2 regions of the Streptomyces sp. MGP-P1 genome follow, and region 1 is predicted to be linked to the other one. Evidence: predicted binding sites of a transcription regulator. Region 1 holds the regulator's gene; the other holds the start of a gene.
The links. The regulator HrcA, encoded in region 1, represses chaperone genes, less so after heat shock. The targets are predictions, from matches to a motif close to TTNGCACTCNGNNNNNCNGAGTGCNAA.
Positions count from the first base shown of each region.

Region 1 (8,392 bases):
CTGAACGAGACCGTCCCCGTCGGCATGTTGTTGAGGTCCACCGTGTGCAGCGTCGCCCAGGTCTCCGCCGCACTTCGACGCTGGTCGCCGCGGGCCGCCGCGTCGTACAGGGCGGCCGTCGCGCTGTAGGAGATGACGGTCTGCCCGCTGGCGAACAGGCCGTCCTCGTACGCCGGACGCCCCGACGCCAGCGCGATGATCTCCCCCTCGGGGTGCAGCGCCCGCAGCGTGCGGTACGCGTCCCCGTAGAAACCGAGGTTCTTTCCCCGGTCCAGTGGGGCGAGCGAGCTGTGGTAGAGCGTGACGTTGGCCGCGATCGAGGTGCTGTCGTCGAACGTCCCCTTCGTCAGATCGTCCCCCGTGAACACCGTCATCCGCCGGTCGGAGCAGCCGGTGGTCTCCGACAGGCCCCGCATCAGCGTCGGTACGTCCTCGACCCGCCCCGCGAAGTACAGCGCGTCGGGGACCCGTTCGGCCCGGCAGATGGTCGTCAGCGGGGCGTTCAGGCTCGCCCCGCCCGGCAGGTCGTACGGCACGTCCTTGCCCAGATCGAAGCCCGCGTCGTGCAGCATCTGCCGGCCCGCGTCCCGCTGCTCGGCGGTGTAACGGTCCAGGTCCCCGTTGCGGTCCTCGCGCGACAGTACGAGCGCGTGCGGGCGGTCGAGGTCCTTCGCGATCTGGCGGGCGACCAGCCCCAGCGCGTGCGTCTGCTCCTCGTCCGTCGCCGCGAGGCCGAAGTAGTTGGGGAAGTCCCGGGGCAGGTCGCTGCTGGAGTTCGTCGTGTTCACCACCGGCAGCCCGGCCTCGCGCAGCAGCTTCGTCGCGTTGTCGCTCTCGTCGGTGTTGCGGCCGAGACCGACCACGCCGACCACCGTCGGATCCCGCCGGGCCGCCTCGATGATCTTCCGCACGGCGGTGAGCTGCCGCAGCATGTCCTCGCCGCCGTTCGCGGTCAGCACCCGCAGCTTCACCGACCGGCGCACGGTCTTGTTCACCGCCCGCTGCTGGAGATAGACGCCGGTCAGCTCCTCCAGGCCCTTGCGGGTCTCCTCCCGGTCCTTGCCCGTGGCGGTGAGCGGACCGGCGTACACGACCGTCACGTACGTGTCGCCCGGTTCGATGTCATCGTTCTCGTCCCGGATCGCCTGCTCGATCCGCTCGAAGGTGATGCCCTTCCCGGCCCCGTTCAGCTCCAGGCCGTTGCCCCGCGCGAAGAACACCTCGGGGGCGGTCGCCACCCCCACGCACTCCCGGTCGTCGCCCTTCCCGGCCCAGATCGCGTCCGTGTTGCGGTCGGTCAGCGGCCCGTGGCAGTACGTGTCGCGCCAGTGCCCGGCCCACAGGAACGCCCCCAGCAGACTTCCCACGACGAGCACGGCGACGCTCGCCCGCGACATCACCCACCACGCCCAGGTCCGCCGCACCCGGTGGGTGACGAGCTGCGCGTGCGCGTGCTCGTGGGTCAGCTTCTCGGTGGACAGCGGCAGCAGCAGCACCCACGCCAGGGTCGCCGCCGCCCCCGGCGACTGGCCCAGACTCAGATCGTCGACCCAGCGCTCGTAGCGGGCCCGCGCCCCGGACGAACCGGACGGCGCACCGGACCCCGGCCGCTCCGGGGGCAGCGGCGGCGTGTGCCGCATGATCTCGGGGGCCTGGAGCGAGGCGAGCAACAGCAGCGGATCCACCTCGCTGCGCCGCGACCGCACGCTGTTGATCGCGTTGATCAGCAGAATGCCGCCGTTGTCCTGGGTCGCCCGGGGCAGGAACACCACCGGCGGGACCGTGCGCTTGCTGCGCCGCCAGTCCAGGGAGTGCGGGCGGTAGTTGTGCCGCAGATCCTCCAGCAGCGCCTGCACCCGCAGCTCAAGATGGAACTGGCGCGCGTACTCGTCGCCCGCCCCCGCGTCCGCCACCCGCTCCGCGACCGCCGCCGCCCGCGCCCGGATCACCCGCCACGAACCGCTCGGCGACAGCCACGACCAGCCGTCGGAGGGATAGCCGGTGCTGGAGGCGGCCAGGGACGAGGTGGTGGCGAACCACCGGCTGGCCCGGCGCAGCCACAGCAGCGGCGGCGCGGCCCGGCTCGCCAGGCCCACCACGGCGAGCCCGATCAGCGCGAGGCCCGCCACCAGGGCCGTCAGCAGCCAGTCGATCTCCCCGAGCAACACGCTGAGCAGGGCGATGAAGAGCGCGCCGACGAACGTCTCGGGCCGCACCGACTGCCGCAGCGAGGCCCACCGGGTGCCCCCGCGCGGCCGGCCGGACCGCCAGCGCAGCCGGCTCAGCTGCTCCAGGATCCGCTCCTCGCGCACCTCGGAGGTGTTCCCGTCGGACTGCTCGACCACCGTCGCGGTGGCCTGCTCGATCGCCCCGAGGAGCCGGGAGCGGGGAAAGGCGAACGTCTTGTACTGGGTGTTCTCGCGGGTCTCCCACGGCTTCTCGGAGAGGGTGCGCACCATGGCGAGCGCCGCCTCGTACGGGGTCGCCCCCTCGCCGTCCAGCAGCCGCACCGGCACCCGGCGCAGCTCGTTGGCCCGGTGCACCTGATGCACGAGCTGCTCCACCCGCGCGTCGATCTCCGGCCCGGCCCCAGCGTCCGCCGCCTGGACCACCACGAGCGGCATCACCGGCCGGTTGACCCGGTAGCGGTCGATCAGCTGCTGTATCAGGTGGAAGACGGCCGAGGCCGCCTCGTTGTCCGCACTGTCCCGCCAGACCTCGCGCGCCATCGGTACCCGCCCTTCCCCCGTGAGCCCTCCGGCCCGTGAACCGCCCGCCCGTTCCCCCACCTCAATAACCGATGGTGCTTGTGGGACGCAGGCATGCATAGGGATCGGTACGCAATCCTCTGCGACAGTCCTGCAACAGGCCGGAATCAGGCCCCGGACATCAGTCCGGAAGGGTGACGAAGTCGATCAATTCCTCTACCCGGCCCAGCAGTTGGGGTTCAAGGTCCTTGTAGCTGCGGACCTTGGACAGGATGTGCTGCCAGGCCGCCCCGGTGTTCTCGGGCCACCCCAGCGCCCGGCACACGCCCGTCTTCCAGTCCTGCCCCCTCGGCACCACCGGCCACGCGTCGATCCCCACCGAGGACGGCTTCACCGCCTCCCACACGTCGATGTACGGGTGCCCCACCACCAGCACATGGTCCCCGGTCACCCGCTCGGCGATCCGGGACTCCTTGGAGCCGGGCACCAGATGGTCCACCAGCACCCCCAGCCGGGCGTCCGGCCCCGGCGCGAACTCCCCGACGATCGCCGGCAGGTCGTCCACCCCCTCCAGGTACTCCACGACCACGCCCTCGATGCGCAGGTCGTCACCCCACACCCGCTCCACCAGCTCCGCGTCGTGCCGGCCCTCCACATAGATCCGCCCGGCCCGCGCCACCCGGGCCCGCGCCCCGGGCACCGCCACCGAACCGGAGGCCGTACGGGTGGGACGCACCGGGCCGCCGGGGCCCGGGCGCACCAGCGTGACGGCCTTGCCCTCCAGCAGGAAGCCGCGCGGCTCCATCGGGAACACCCGGTGCTTGCCGAAGCGGTCCTCCAGGGTCACCGTCGGCCCCTGGGCCGTCTTCTCGCAGCGGATCACCGCCCCGCAGAAGCCGGTGGAGACCTCCTCCACAACCAGATCGGGCTCGGCGGGCACCTCGGGCACGGGGGCGGACCGCTTCCACGGCGGGGTCAGGTCCGGCTGGTAGCTGCGCATGGCACGACGATATTCGCCGTACCCGCGTCAGGGCTCATCCCACGTCGAGTCCAGCGTCGAGGTTCACGTCGGGCTCCCCGTCGAGGTCCACCCCGAAGCGCGCCGCCAGCGACGCCCGCTGCGCCCGCACGAACGCCGCGTCCACCACCGCCCCGTGCCCCGGCACGTACAGCGCGCCCTCGCCGCCCAGCGCCAGCAGCCTCCCCAGCGCGGCCGGCCAGCGCGAGGTGATCGCGTCCCGGCCCGCCTGCGGCTCGCCCGACTCCTCGACCAGATCACCGCAGAACACCACCGGAGGCTCGTCGCCCGTGCCCGGCACCAGCGCCGCGAGGTCATGGCCGCTGTGGCCGGGGCCCACGTTCGCCAGCAGCACCTGACGGCCGCCGCCCAGGTCCAGCGTCCAGTCGCCGCACACCTCGTGGTGCGGGACCACCGGCGTGTCCGCCGACCGGGCCGCCTCGCCCTCCGGCACCCCGTGGCGCACCGCCGAGGCGCACAGGCTCTCCGCCCCGCCGCGCAGCAGCGCCGCCACGCCCACCGCCCCGTAGACCTGGGCCCCGGCGAACGCGGCGGTGCCCAGCACATGATCGAAGTGCGGGTGGCTCAGTGCGATATGCGTCACCCTCCGCCCGAGCAGCGCCTCGGCCTGCCGCCGCAGCTCGACCCCTTCGCGCAGCGTGGCGCCGGTGTCGTACAGCAACGCGCCGTTGTCCCCGGCGACCAGCGCGGCGGTGGCGTCCCAGCCGGGGAGGCGCCGCCTGCCGATACCGTTGCCCAACCGCTCCCAGCCGAAGTCTTCCCAAGCGACGTCCATACCAGGACGCTATCGGCAACGACCTGCGCGGTCTCGTGGAGGCGTGGCCGGTCGCCCTTGCCCCCGCCCCACCCCACCCCCGTACACTGACTGCGGGGATTGCTGGCACTCGAACGCACCGAGTGCCAGACAGACACCGAGAGACACAGCTGGAGGTGTGCGCGATGCTCAGCGAACGCAGACTCGAAGTGCTGCGCGCCATCGTCCAGGACTACGTCGGCACCGAGGAGCCCGTCGGCTCCAAGGCGCTGACCGAGCGGCACCGGCTGGGGGTCTCCCCGGCCACCGTCCGCAACGACATGGCGGTGCTGGAGGACGAGGGCTTCATCGCCCAGCCGCACACGAGCGCGGGACGCATCCCGACCGACAAGGGGTACCGCCTCTTCGTCGACAGGCTCGCGGGCGTCAAGCCGCTGTCCTCGCCCGAGCGCCGGGCCATCCAGAACTTCCTGGACGGCGCGGTCGACCTCGACGACGTGGTCGGCCGGACGGTGCGGCTGCTCGCGCAGCTGACCCGGCAGGTCGCCGTCGTGCAGTACCCCTCGCTGACCCGCTCGACGGTGCGGCACGTGGAACTGCTGGCGCTCGCCCCCGCCCGGCTGATGCTCGTCCTGATCACGGACACGGGCCGGGTCGAACAGCGTATGATCGACTGCCCTGCGCCCTTCGGCGAGGCATCGCTCGCGGATCTGCGGGCCCGGCTCAACAGCCGGGTCGTCGGACGCCGCTTCGCGGATGTCCCGCAGCTGGTGCAGGAGCTGCCGGAATCCTTCGACAGCGAGGACCGAGGGACGGTTTCCACGGTCCTTTCCACCCTCCTCGAAACTTTGGTCGAGGAGACGGAGGAGCGGCTGATGATCGGCGGCACCTCCAACCTCACCCGCTTCGGACACGACTTCCCGGTGATGATCCGGCCGGTGCTGGAAGCACTGGAGGAACAGGTCGTCCTGCTGAAGCTGCTCGGTGAGGCCACGGACTCCGGCATGACCGTACGGATCGGGCACGAGAACGCCCACGAGGGGCTCAACTCCACGTCCGTCGTCGCGGTCGGCTACGGTTCGGGCGACGAGGCAGTCGCCAAACTCGGCGTGGTCGGACCGACCCGCATGGACTACCCCGGAACGATGGGAGCGGTACGCGCAGTGGCACGTTACGTCGGACAGATCCTGGCGGAGTCGTAAGTGGCCACGGACTACTACGCCGTACTCGGCGTGCGCCGCGACGCATCTCAGGACGAGATCAAGAAGGCATTCCGTCGGCTCGCTCGCGAGCTGCACCCGGATGTCAACCCGGACCCGAAGACCCAGGAGCGGTTCAAGGAGATCAACGCCGCTTACGAGGTGCTCTCGGACCCGCAGAAGAAGCAGGTCTACGACCTCGGCGGCGACCCCCTCTCCGCCAGTGGCGGCGGTGGTGGCGCGGGCGGTTTCGGAGCCGGCGGCTTCGGCAACTTCTCCGACATCATGGACGCGTTCTTCGGCAACGCCGCACAGCGCGGGCCCCGTTCGCGGACCCGGCGGGGCCAGGACGCCATGATCCGGCTGGAGATCGACCTCAACGAGGCGGCCTTCGGCACCACCAAGGACATCCAGGTCGACACGGCCGTCGTCTGCAACACCTGCAGCGGCGAGGGCGCGGCCCCCGGCACGTCCGCCCAGACCTGTGACATGTGTCGCGGCCGCGGCGAGGTCTCGCAGGTCACCCGGTCCTTCCTGGGCCAGGTCATGACCTCGCGGCCCTGCCCGCAGTGCCAGGGTTTCGGCACGGTCGTGCCCACCCCGTGCCCGGAGTGCGCCGGCGACGGCCGCATCCGCTCGCGGCGCACCCTGACCGTGAAGATTCCCGCGGGCGTCGACAACGGCACCCGTATCCAGCTGGCCGGCGAGGGCGAGGTCGGCCCCGGCGGCGGCCCGCCCGGCGATCTGTACGTGGAGATCCACGAGCTGCCGCACGCCGTGTTCCAGCGGCGCGGCGACGATCTGCACTGCACGGTCACCGTCCCCATGACGGCCGCGGCCCTCGGCACCAAGTGTCCGCTGGAGACCCTGGACGGCCTGGAGGACATCGACATCAGGCCGGGCACCCAGTCCGGCCAGTCCGTTCCCCTGCACGGGCGCGGCATCACGCACCTGCGGGGCGGCGGCCGGGGCGACCTGATCGTGCACGTCGAGGTGATGACCCCGTCCAAGCTCGACGCGGAACAGGAGCGGCTGCTGCGGGAGCTGTCCAAGCTGCGCGGCGAGGAGCGGCCCCTCGGCCAGTTTCAGCCAGGTCAGCAAGGGCTCTTCTCCCGGCTGAAGGACGCGTTCAACGGCCGCTGAGCCGCTTTTCGCCTTTCACCGCACCGCCCGCCGGTCCCGAACCGGCGGGCGGTGCGGCGTACGGCGGCAGAACCGGTCACGCCGCCGCTGGCTGATTCGGCCCCGTTGCACAGGACATGGCACGATGCGGTCATGTCCTCCGAGTTGACCGATCTCTGCCGGTATCCGATCGTGCAGGCCCCCATGGCGGGCGGCGCGTCCGGACCCCAGCTCGCCGGGGCCGTCGCCGAAGCCGGCGGGCTCGGATTCCTGGCCGCCGGGTACAAAACGGCGGACGGCATGTACAACGAGATCAAACAGCTGCGCCGGCTCACCGGCGGGCCGTTCGGCGTCAACCTCTTCATGCCGCAGCCCGCGCTCGCCGACCCCAGCGCCGTCGAGGTCTACCGCCACCAGCTCGCCGGTGAGGCCACCTGGTACGAGACCCCGCTCGGCGACCCGGACAGCAGCGGCGACGACGGCTACGAGGCGAAGGTCGCGATCCTGCTGGAGGACCCCGTCCCGGTGGTCTCCTTCACCTTCGGCTGCCCCACCCGCGACACCCTGGACGCCTTCGCCAGGGCCGGGACGCACACCATCGTCACGGTCACCTCCGCCGAGGAGGCCCAGAGCGCCCAGTGGGCGGGCGCCGACACCGTCTGCGTCCAGGGCGTCGAGGCGGGCGGCCACCAGTCCACCCACCGCGACGACCCGCAGCTCGACCAGACCGGCACCGGGCTGCTCTCCCTCATCACCCAGGTCCGCGAGACCGTGCAGATCCCGATCGTCGCCACCGGCGGCCTGATGCGCGGCGCGCAGATCGCCGCCGTCCTCGCGGCGGGCGCGGACGCCGCCCAGCTCGGCACCGCCTTCCTGGTCTGTCCCGAGTCCGGGGCGCACCCGCTGCACAAGCAGGCCCTGACCAACCCGCTGTTCGTCCGCACCGAGCTGACCCGCGCCTTCTCCGGGCGGCCCGCCCGCGGCCTGGTCAACCGCTTCGTCCGCGAACACGGCCCCTACGCCCCCGCCGCCTACCCCCAGGTCCACTACGTCACCAGCGGGCTGCGCCTGGCCGCCGCCAAGGCCGGGGACGCCCAGGGCATGGCCCTGTGGGCCGGACAGGGCCACCGGATGGCCCGGGAACTGCCCGCCGGCGAGCTCATCGAGCTGCTCGCCGCCGAACTGGAGGCCGCCCGGTCGGCCCTGAGCATGAGGAGCCCCCGGTGACCGCACCGGTCTTCGTCGTCGAACGGATGCCCACCGGGCCGGAGTTCGTCCTGGAGGGACCCGAGGGGCGGCACGCCGTCTCCGTGAAGCGGCTCCACCCCGGCGAGGACGTCGTCCTCACCGACGGCCTCGGCCACTGGGCGGAGGGCGTCGTGCGGGCCGCCGAGGGCAAGGACCGGCTCACGGTCACCGGCCTCGACACCCTCCACGAGGAGCCCGCGCCCAGCCCGCGCATCACCGTCGTCCAGGCGCTCCCCAAGGGCGACCGGGGCGAGCTGGCGGTCGAGACGATGACCGAGACCGGTGTCGACGCGATCGTGCCCTGGCAGGCGGCCCGCTGCAT
Region 1 covers NZ_JBYMEM010000007.1:884,687-893,078, forward strand. Annotated here, with positions in the region: gene AC3CH1_RS25535 (ABC transporter substrate-binding protein) at 1-2,729, opposite strand, end outside; gene AC3CH1_RS25540 (DUF3097 domain-containing protein) at 2,890-3,708, opposite strand; gene AC3CH1_RS25545 (MBL fold metallo-hydrolase) at 3,743-4,522, opposite strand; gene hrcA (heat-inducible transcriptional repressor HrcA) at 4,687-5,703, shown strand; gene dnaJ (molecular chaperone DnaJ) at 5,704-6,843, shown strand; gene AC3CH1_RS25560 (nitronate monooxygenase) at 6,976-8,049, shown strand; gene AC3CH1_RS25565 (16S rRNA (uracil(1498)-N(3))-methyltransferase) at 8,046-8,392, shown strand, end outside.

Region 2 (8,392 bases), on a different contig from region 1:
CCAGGCTGTCCAGCCGGGTGCGGGCCACCGCCTGAGCCACCGCCTTCTCCTCGGCGTCCGGGGCGGCGAAGAGGAGGTTCTCCCGCAGCGTCCCGGCCAGGACCGGCGCGTCCTGTTCCACATACGCCAGCGAGCCCCGCAGCTCGGCCAGCGGCCAGTCGCGGATGTCCCGGCCGGCGACCGTGATCGTGCCGCCGTCGTGGTCGTAGAAGCGTTCCAGCAGGCTGAACACCGTCGACTTGCCCGCCCCGGACGGGCCCACCAGCGCGACGAGTCCGCCGGTCGGGACGTCGAACGTCACCCCCTTGTGGGCGGGGGCCCGCTCGTCGCCGTAACCGAACGTCACGTCCTGGAACGTGACGCCGAGCGGGGTCGCGGGAATCTCCCGCGCCACGGCACCGGACACGGCGGCCGGTTCGCCGGGCAGGGACTCGACCTCGTCGATCCTGCGGACCGCCGCGAGCCCGCTCTGCAAGCCCGTCCAGCCCTCGACCAGACCGCCGATCGGGCCCATCAGGTAGAAGAGGTAGAGCAGGAACGCGATCAGCGACGAGATCTCCAGCGAGCCGGACGCGACCCGTGCGCCGCCCACGCCCAGCACCGCCAGGAACGCCAGCTGGATCGACATCGCCATCGTGACGTCGGAGACCGATGACCACCGCGCCACCGAGACGCCCCGGTCGTGCGCGTGCCGGGCGGCCTCCGCGACGGCCGCCGTCTCCCGCTCCTCCGCCCCGCTCGCCTTGACCGTGCGGAACGCCTGGAGCACCCGGTCCAGTGCCGCGCCCATCGCGCCCACGGCCTCCTGGGCGCGGAGCTGGGCCCGCTGGATGCGCGGCATCAGCAGCGAGGTCACGGCTCCGATGCCGACGATCACCACCAGCGTCACGCCGAGCAGCGTCAGGTCCATGTACGCCATGAAGCCGATCGTCCCCAGCAGCATCAGCACGCTGTTGAACGACTCGACCAGGCCGCTGGAGAGAACCGTCCGCAGGAGGGTCGTGTCGCTGGTCACGCGTGACTGGAGGTCGCCCGGGGTCAGCCGGTCCACCGCCGGGACCTTCAACCGCATGATGCGGCGCACGAGTTGCTCGCGTGCGCGCAGCACGACGCCTTCTCCCGTACGGGACATGAGATAGCGCCCGTACGCGGAGAGGCAGGCTCCCACCAGGACGAGCGCGGTCAGCGCGACGAGCGGTCCCGCGGGCGAGCGGTCCGCTGCGAACGCGTCGACCGCGTGCTTCGCCATCAGCGGCATCGCGAGGCCCGCCCCGGATCCGGCGAGCGAGAGCAGCCCCGCGCGGACGAGGACGCCCCGGTGCGGGCGGACCCGGGAGAGGAGGAGCCGGAGAGGAGACGGGCCCGCACCCGGCTCGCCCTTGACGGAACCCTCGGCGGGCTCCTCGACGGGCTCCTCGACGGACCTCTCTGCGGTGTCCCCGGCGGGCTGCTTCCCGGCGGGCTGCTTCCCGGCCGGCCTCCCTTCGGGATCCCGCGCGGGCGGCCCGGCGGTCCCCTCAGGTCCGCCGCCCCCGACCGGCCTCCCCTCAGGCCCGCAACCCTCGTCCGCCTCCGTCGTCCCCGTCACCGTGCTCACCCGGGCCTCCTCCGTCTGCCGTCACCACCATCAAGGGACGCAGATCCGCCGGTTCCGCCTGCTCGCCGACCGTACGACCCCCCGCCTGCACCCAAGCATGCGGGGAGAACGGCGGAGCCGCCCGCACCCCCGCGCACCAGTCGGGCCAGACACCGGACATCCGGCAGGCCAGGGCGACGGCGACCGAGCGGGGCAGGCAGCCGTAACGGCCAGCGCAGCGGCGGCTGGTGGCGACGACCGCCTCCAACACCTCCAGCGTCTCCGCGTACGAGGCCGGGCGCGCACCCCGGGCGCACCCGGCCAGCACCCGGCGCAGTCGCCCCGGCTTGAGGCGGGCCAGGACGAACGCGGCGGCGATGGCCGTGCGCAGCCGTAACCCACCCGCTCCCGCGCCCCGGCGCGGCATCGTCATCTCGGTGGTCATGGGTGCAGGATCCTCGCCTCGACCAGCCGTCGGGTCAGCTCCGCCACGTCCGACTCCGCCTCGGCCCGCTCGACGTCGAAGTCGGCGAGGATCCGCTCCACGGCGATCTCGGGGGTGTGCCCCGAGGCGAGCGTGTCGACGACGATGACGCCGGTGTCGTTCAACTGCCAGTAGCTGCCGTCCTTCTCGTCGAGAAGGACGCCGCCGTACTCGGTGGTCGTGACGGCGATGCCTTTTCTGAGCTTCATCGGATGCCTCGCTGGTGGTCAGATGGGGGACGTCGTACGTGTCCGAGGGGCCGGCCAGGCGTCCTCGGCCGTGCGGAGCCAGGTCTCCCCGGCCACGGTGGAGCTGATGGAATGCTCGACCAGGACCGGTGAGAAGGGTTCGGCGGCGAGCCGGAGCAGTCGGCGGGGGTCGACCAGACCGCGTTCCGCCAGCCGGGAGCCGGTCCACAGAGCGGCCAGTTCCGGGGCGTGTTCGCGCAGGCCCTGGTATTCGTCGGAGGACATGTGGTCCTTCGTGGTCCGGGTCAGGAGCGTCTCCGGGACCACGCCGCGCATCGCCTCGACGAGCAGCGGTTTGTAGCGCCAGGGGCTGATCCGCTCCGGCAGGCGGACGGCGAGGGTCGCCTCCAGGACGCGGTCGTCGTAGAAGGGCGCGGCGACCGGCAGTCCGATCGTCATGCCGATGTCCTCCATCGCCTGGAAGTGCCGAGCCCCCATCCGTACGGCGTCGATGTCGACGTGCCGTCCGCGCCAGGGGTCGATCGGCTCGGCGTGCTCGGCGGCGGCCCGGAACTCCTCGGTGATCAGGGTGTTCGCGTGGTCGGTGAACCAGGGCCGCAGCGACTGCCGTACACCCCAGGAGAGCAGCGGGGTCCGGGCGACGGGCTGGGGTTCGGCGGTGACCGCCCCGGCGAGCCAACGGGGGAACGTGGAGCGGTTCAGCAGGGCCCGCACCGTGGGCAGGAGCGGCCAGCCGAGCTGGTGGCGCAGCCCGCCGAGGTGGCTCCAGGCGGTGAACGGGTTGCCGTGGAAGAGGTCCTGGTAGGCGTGGGGCAGACCGAGGAAGAGTTCGTCGCCGCCGTAGCCCGTGAGGTGGTAGCGCGATCCGGTGGCGTGGGCGCGGCCGAGCAGGAGGTGCGCGCGGGCCCGGCCGGGGGCGACGGGGAGCGGTTCGTCGTTCAACTCGTCGGCGCAGGAGGCGAGATCCGCGTAGAAGTAGGGGGCGTCGTCGGCGGGGATGATCTGGTGCTCCAGGGCGGTGGACGCGGTGTTCGTGCTTCGCCCGGCCGCCGCCTCGCTCTTCCCGGCCGCCTCCACGGCCCGCCGCGCCCAGGTCTCGTCCTCGCTGTAGCGGTCCCGGGCGGCCACGGTGAGGAGGGCCAGCTCGGCGGGCCCGGTCGCACGGGCGGCGAACGTGAGCGCGGTGGAGTCCAGGCCGCCGGACAGCTCGCAGCTGATCCGGTCCAGGCCGCCGACATGGGCCCGTACGGAGGCGGCGACGGCGTCACCGAGTCTTCGGGACCCCTCGGCCAGGGAGAGTTCGGCGGGCGGCGGCTCCCACCAGCGGTGCTCCGTGGGGCCCGGGGCGGCGGCCGTGCCCGGTGCTGCGACGGGCAGGGCCAGGCCGTACCCGGCGCCGGTCTCGTACACGCCCCGCCACACGACGCGGCGGCTCAGCGGGTGCGGCAGGAAGTCGAGCATGCGCAGGGCCAGCGCGCCGTCGTCCAGGGGCGCGCCGGTCAGGCGGGCGAGGACGGCGGGACGGTCGGAGGCGATGGTTCCGGCCTCCGGGTGCCGGGCGTGGTAGATCCGGCGCAGCCCGGAGGCGGTGCCCCGGATCCAGGTCTCGCCGGAGAGCCGGGCGATCACGTGGTGGAGGCCGGGCAGCCGGGCGAGGCGGCGTTCCAGGCCGGCCCGGTCGCGGGCGCCCTCCAGGAGACCGGCGAGCACGGCCTCGGGGACCCGGTCCGGGCCGATGAGGACGAGGGCGTCGTGGCCCCGGCGGAGATGGCTCACCTCGCGGACCAGCGGGCGGGCGATGACCCAGGGCCGCCCGGAAGCGTGGGTGACGACCGGCGTCCCGCCCGTACCGGGGCGAAGGCCCGTGCCCGGGGGAAGGCCCGTGCCCGGGGAAAGCCCCGTGCCCGGCGGGAGTTGCCCGGCCACCGCCGCTCCCGCCGCGCTGTCCGGCAGGACGAGGAAGTAGTCACGCGGGTGGCCGGGCATGTTCACCTTCCGGAAGTTCTCATACAGCGCACAGGAAACCGAGGGTCGGATCAGCTGATGCGACGGACCCAGTACTCCTTGTACGAGCCGTAGAAGTAACCGGCGGTCTTCTTCGAGAAATCGCCCTGCTTGAACAGCGACGGCTTCACGTAAGCCTTCTTCCGCAGCTTCATGACACCTCCCCTTCTGTGCGGTTGACGTCCGTTATGCCCAAGCGATTTCCGCATAACGGAAGTTGTCTATGCGACTGGTGTTCACCACGTGAACACGAGAGCCATCATGTCCCGCAGTTCCACCGGTACGCATGATTCCGACTTACCGTCCGAAGTTGGCTGGATAGCGCGAGCGGCGAGGTCCGGGGCGGGCCGCTCCTGGCCGTCTCCGCCGAAGCCGGGAACGTCGGCCGGGCGCCGTGTGCAGTCGCACACCGCCGGGGCGCGCGGGCGAGGTGGACTGGACCACTGATCGGTTGCGGTCGCCGGACCGGGCGGTGAGCTGCCAGGAGAGGGAGCGGCCCACCGGGACACAGGGGAACCAGCCGGGACGGGCCTCCGGGCGGCTCCGCGTCCGCCCTGCCTCGGGGGTCGCGGGCGCGCCACCGCGATCGGCGCCACCGCGCCGACGCGTGCTGCCGCACCGGGAAGGACGCGGCAAGTAGTCATTCGGCCATGCGCCCGCACACCGGGCGCCCCGCATCGCCCCGCGTCGACCCGCATCGCCCCGCGTAGGCCCGGCGGGGAACGCCACAGGGGCGGCACCTCCGCGAAGGAGATACCGCCCCTGTGGGACGTACGGCGAACTTCGATCAGCCGGAGGGCTTCCGGGCGGGCCCGGGGACTCCGCGGCGGATCAGAAGTCCATGTCACCGCCCGGCATGCCGCCCGGGGCGGCCGCGCCGGCCTTCTCGGGCTTGTCGGCGATGACTGCCTCGGTGGTGAGGAAGAGCGCGGCGATGGACGCGGCGTTCTGCAGAGCGGAGCGCGTGACCTTCGCCGGGTCGATGATGCCCTCGGCGATCATGTCGACGTACTCACCGGTCGCGGCGTTGAGGCCGTGACCGATCGGCAGGTTGCGGACCTTCTCCACGACGACGCCACCCTCGAGACCACCGTTGACGGCGATCTGCTTGAGCGGGGCCTCCAGCGCGAGCTTCACGGCGTTGGCGCCGGTCGCCTCGTCGCCCGTGAGGTCGAGCTTCTCGAAGACGGCCGAGGCCTGGAGCAGAGCCACGCCACCACCGGCGACGATGCCCTCCTCGACGGCGGCCTTGGCGTTGCGCACCGCGTCCTCGATGCGGTGCTTGCGCTCCTTGAGCTCCACCTCGGTGGCGGCGCCGGCCTTGATGACGGCCACGCCGCCGGCCAGCTTCGCCAGACGCTCCTGGAGCTTCTCGCGGTCGTAGTCCGAGTCGGAGTTCTCGATCTCGGCACGGATCTGCTTGACGCGACCCTGCACCTGGTCGCTGTCACCGGCGCCGTCGACGATCGTGGTCTCGTCCTTGGTGATGACGACCTTGCGGGCACGGCCGAGCAGGTCCAGGCCGGCGTTCTCCAGCTTGAGACCGACCTCCTCGGAGATCACGGTGCCACCGGTGAGGATGGCGATGTCCGCGAGCATGGCCTTGCGGCGGTCGCCGAAGCCCGGAGCCTTGACGGCGACGGACTTGAACGTGCCCTTGATCTTGTTGACGACCAGGGTGGAGAGCGCCTCGCCCTCGACGTCCTCGGCGATGATCAGCAGGGGCTTGCCCGACTGCATGACCTTCTCCAGCAGCGGGATCAGGTCCTTGACGCTGGCGATCTTCGAGTTGACGATCAGGATGTACGGGTCGTCGAGCGACGCCTCCATACGCTCCATGTCGGTCGCGAAGTACGCCGAGATGTAGCCCTTGTCGAAGCGCATACCCTCGGTGAGCTCAAGCTCCAGACCGAAGGTCTGGGACTCCTCGACGGTGATGACGCCTTCCTTGCCGACCTTGTCCATCGCCTCGGCGATCTTGGCGCCGATCTCGGTGTCGGCGGCGGAGATGGAGGCGGTCGAAGCGATCTGCTCCTTGGTCTCCACGTCCTTGGCCTGCTCCAGCAGAGCGGCGGAGACGGCCTCGACGGCCTTCTCGATGCCCCGCTTGAGGGCCATCGGGTTGGCGCCTGCGGCAACGTTGCGCAGACCCTCGCGGACGAGAGCCTGAGCCAGAACGGTGGCGGTGGTCGTACCGTCGCCGGCGACGTCGTCCGTCTTCTTGGCGACCTCCTTGACCAGCTCCGCACCGATCTTCTCGTACGGGTCCTCGAGCTCGATCTCCTTGGCGATGGAAACACCATCGTTGGTGATCGTGGGCGCGCCCCACTTCTTCTCGAGGACGACGTTACGGCCCTTGGGGCCGAGGGTGACCTTGACGGCGTCGGCGAGCTGGTTCATCCCGCGCTCGAGACCGCGCCGTGCCTCCTCGTCGAACGCGATGATCTTGGCCATGTGAAGTGGTCCTCCCGGACAGGGGTGGATTTCTCCGGACCGAGAGGCGCCCGCGACGGACGGCCTGCCTGCGTGGTGGTTCCTTGCCCCACCGCGCCTGCGGGCCTCACCGGCCCGGTCCAAGTTTCTGTCACTCTCACCTGGAGAGTGCTAACGCCAATGATTAGCACTCGACCCCTGCGAGTGCAAGCGTCCCTCTCCGGATGTGGACAGCGGCGCGCCTCGGAGGCGGGCGTCGACGCGCTTCGGACGGGGACAGCGGCGCGCGTCGGATGCGGGCGGCGACGCGTCTCCGCGGGGCCCCCGGGACGCGCGTAGGGCCCGGTCCCCTGATCCGGGGGCCGGGCCCTACGTGCGTGAGTAGTGTCGTCGGACGACCGCGCCGAACTCAGCCGACGGCGAGCTTGACCATGTCGGCCTGGGGCCCCTTCTGGCCCTGCGAGATCTCGAATTCAACTCGCTGACCCTCTTCGAGGGTGCGGTACCCGTCCATCTGGATCGCGCTGTAGTGGACGAAAACATCCGCACCACCGTCGACCGCGATGAAGCCGTACCCCTTCTCCGCGTTGAACCACTTGACGGTGCCCTGAGCCATGCCTAACTCCCCTATTACTGGCCCTTGCACGGGACCGCACTTCGCGGACCCGGGTCGGAACTCACCCCCCGACAGGAGGGGGTGCGCGGCGCCGCAGCGCGTCGACCGCGGCCGAATGTATCCGCCCAACTGCCCTCTGCAACAGGTCAATCGGACGAGAATTCCGGGCACAGCAGAACACGCGAATATGCGGGTTTGCTGAGATTTACGGGCAAGTCGGGCCAGGCAAAGGGCACTTATGCCGCAAGAGGTTCACGTACTTTGGCTGCTTCTTATCGGGGCCAGGCGCATTCACATATGCGGGCGGCACGAGCAGCGGGTGGGGCTTCCCCAACTCTACCGTGCTCAACCATACAGAATTGCCCCCTCCGCTTCTCTCGCGGAGGGGGCAACTGTGGTCACACAGAGGTGCGATGGGCCGCCGTGGAGCGGCCTCGGCGGCTCAGCAGCCGCCGGCGACCGCGGGGATGATCGAGACGCCCGCGCCGTCGGGCGTGGCCGCGTCCAGGCCGCCCTCGAAGCGCACGTCGTCGTCGTTGACGTACACGTTCACGAAGCGACGCAGCTTGCCCTGGTCGTCCAGGACACGGGCCGCGATGCCCGGGTGGTCCTTCTCCAGGGACTCGATGACCTCGGAGAGCTTGGCGCCCTCCGCCGGGACCTCGGCCTGACCGCCCGTGTACGTACGGAGGATGGTGGGGATGCGGACCTTGACGCTCATGGTGGATGCCTTCCTGAAGTCTCGGGTGATCAGCCGGCGGCGAGGCCCGCGGCGCGGAACGCGTCCAGGCTCGGCTTGATGGTGGCCGTGGCCTGCGAGGTCGCGGAGACCGCGTCCAGCGTCTTGAGCCCGTCGCCGGTGTTCAGGACGACGGTGGTGAGCGTCGGGTCGAGGACGCCCGCCTCGACGAGCTTCTTCGTCACGCCGAGCGTCACGCCGCCCGCCGTCTCGCCGAAGATGCCCTCGGTGCGCGCCAGCAGCTTGATCGCGTCGACGACCTGCTCGTCGGTCACGTCCTCCACCGCGCCACCGGTGCGGCGGGCGATGTCCAGGACGTACGGGCCGTCCG
Region 2 covers NZ_JBYMEM010000005.1:491,630-500,021, forward strand. Annotated here, with positions in the region: gene AC3CH1_RS11645 (ABC transporter ATP-binding protein) at 1-1,597, opposite strand, end outside; gene AC3CH1_RS11650 (lasso peptide biosynthesis B2 protein) at 1,548-2,021, opposite strand; gene AC3CH1_RS11655 (lasso peptide biosynthesis PqqD family chaperone) at 2,018-2,269, opposite strand; gene AC3CH1_RS11660 (asparagine synthase-related protein) at 2,288-4,255, opposite strand; gene AC3CH1_RS11665 (keywimysin-related RiPP) at 4,306-4,428, opposite strand; gene groL (chaperonin GroEL) at 5,105-6,727, opposite strand; gene AC3CH1_RS11675 (cold-shock protein) at 7,116-7,322, opposite strand; gene AC3CH1_RS11680 (MoaD/ThiS family protein) at 7,765-8,043, opposite strand; gene thrC (threonine synthase) at 8,073-8,392, opposite strand, start outside.
Region 2: the regulator HrcA is predicted to act here: its motif matches at 6,891-6,917, upstream of groL (chaperonin GroEL).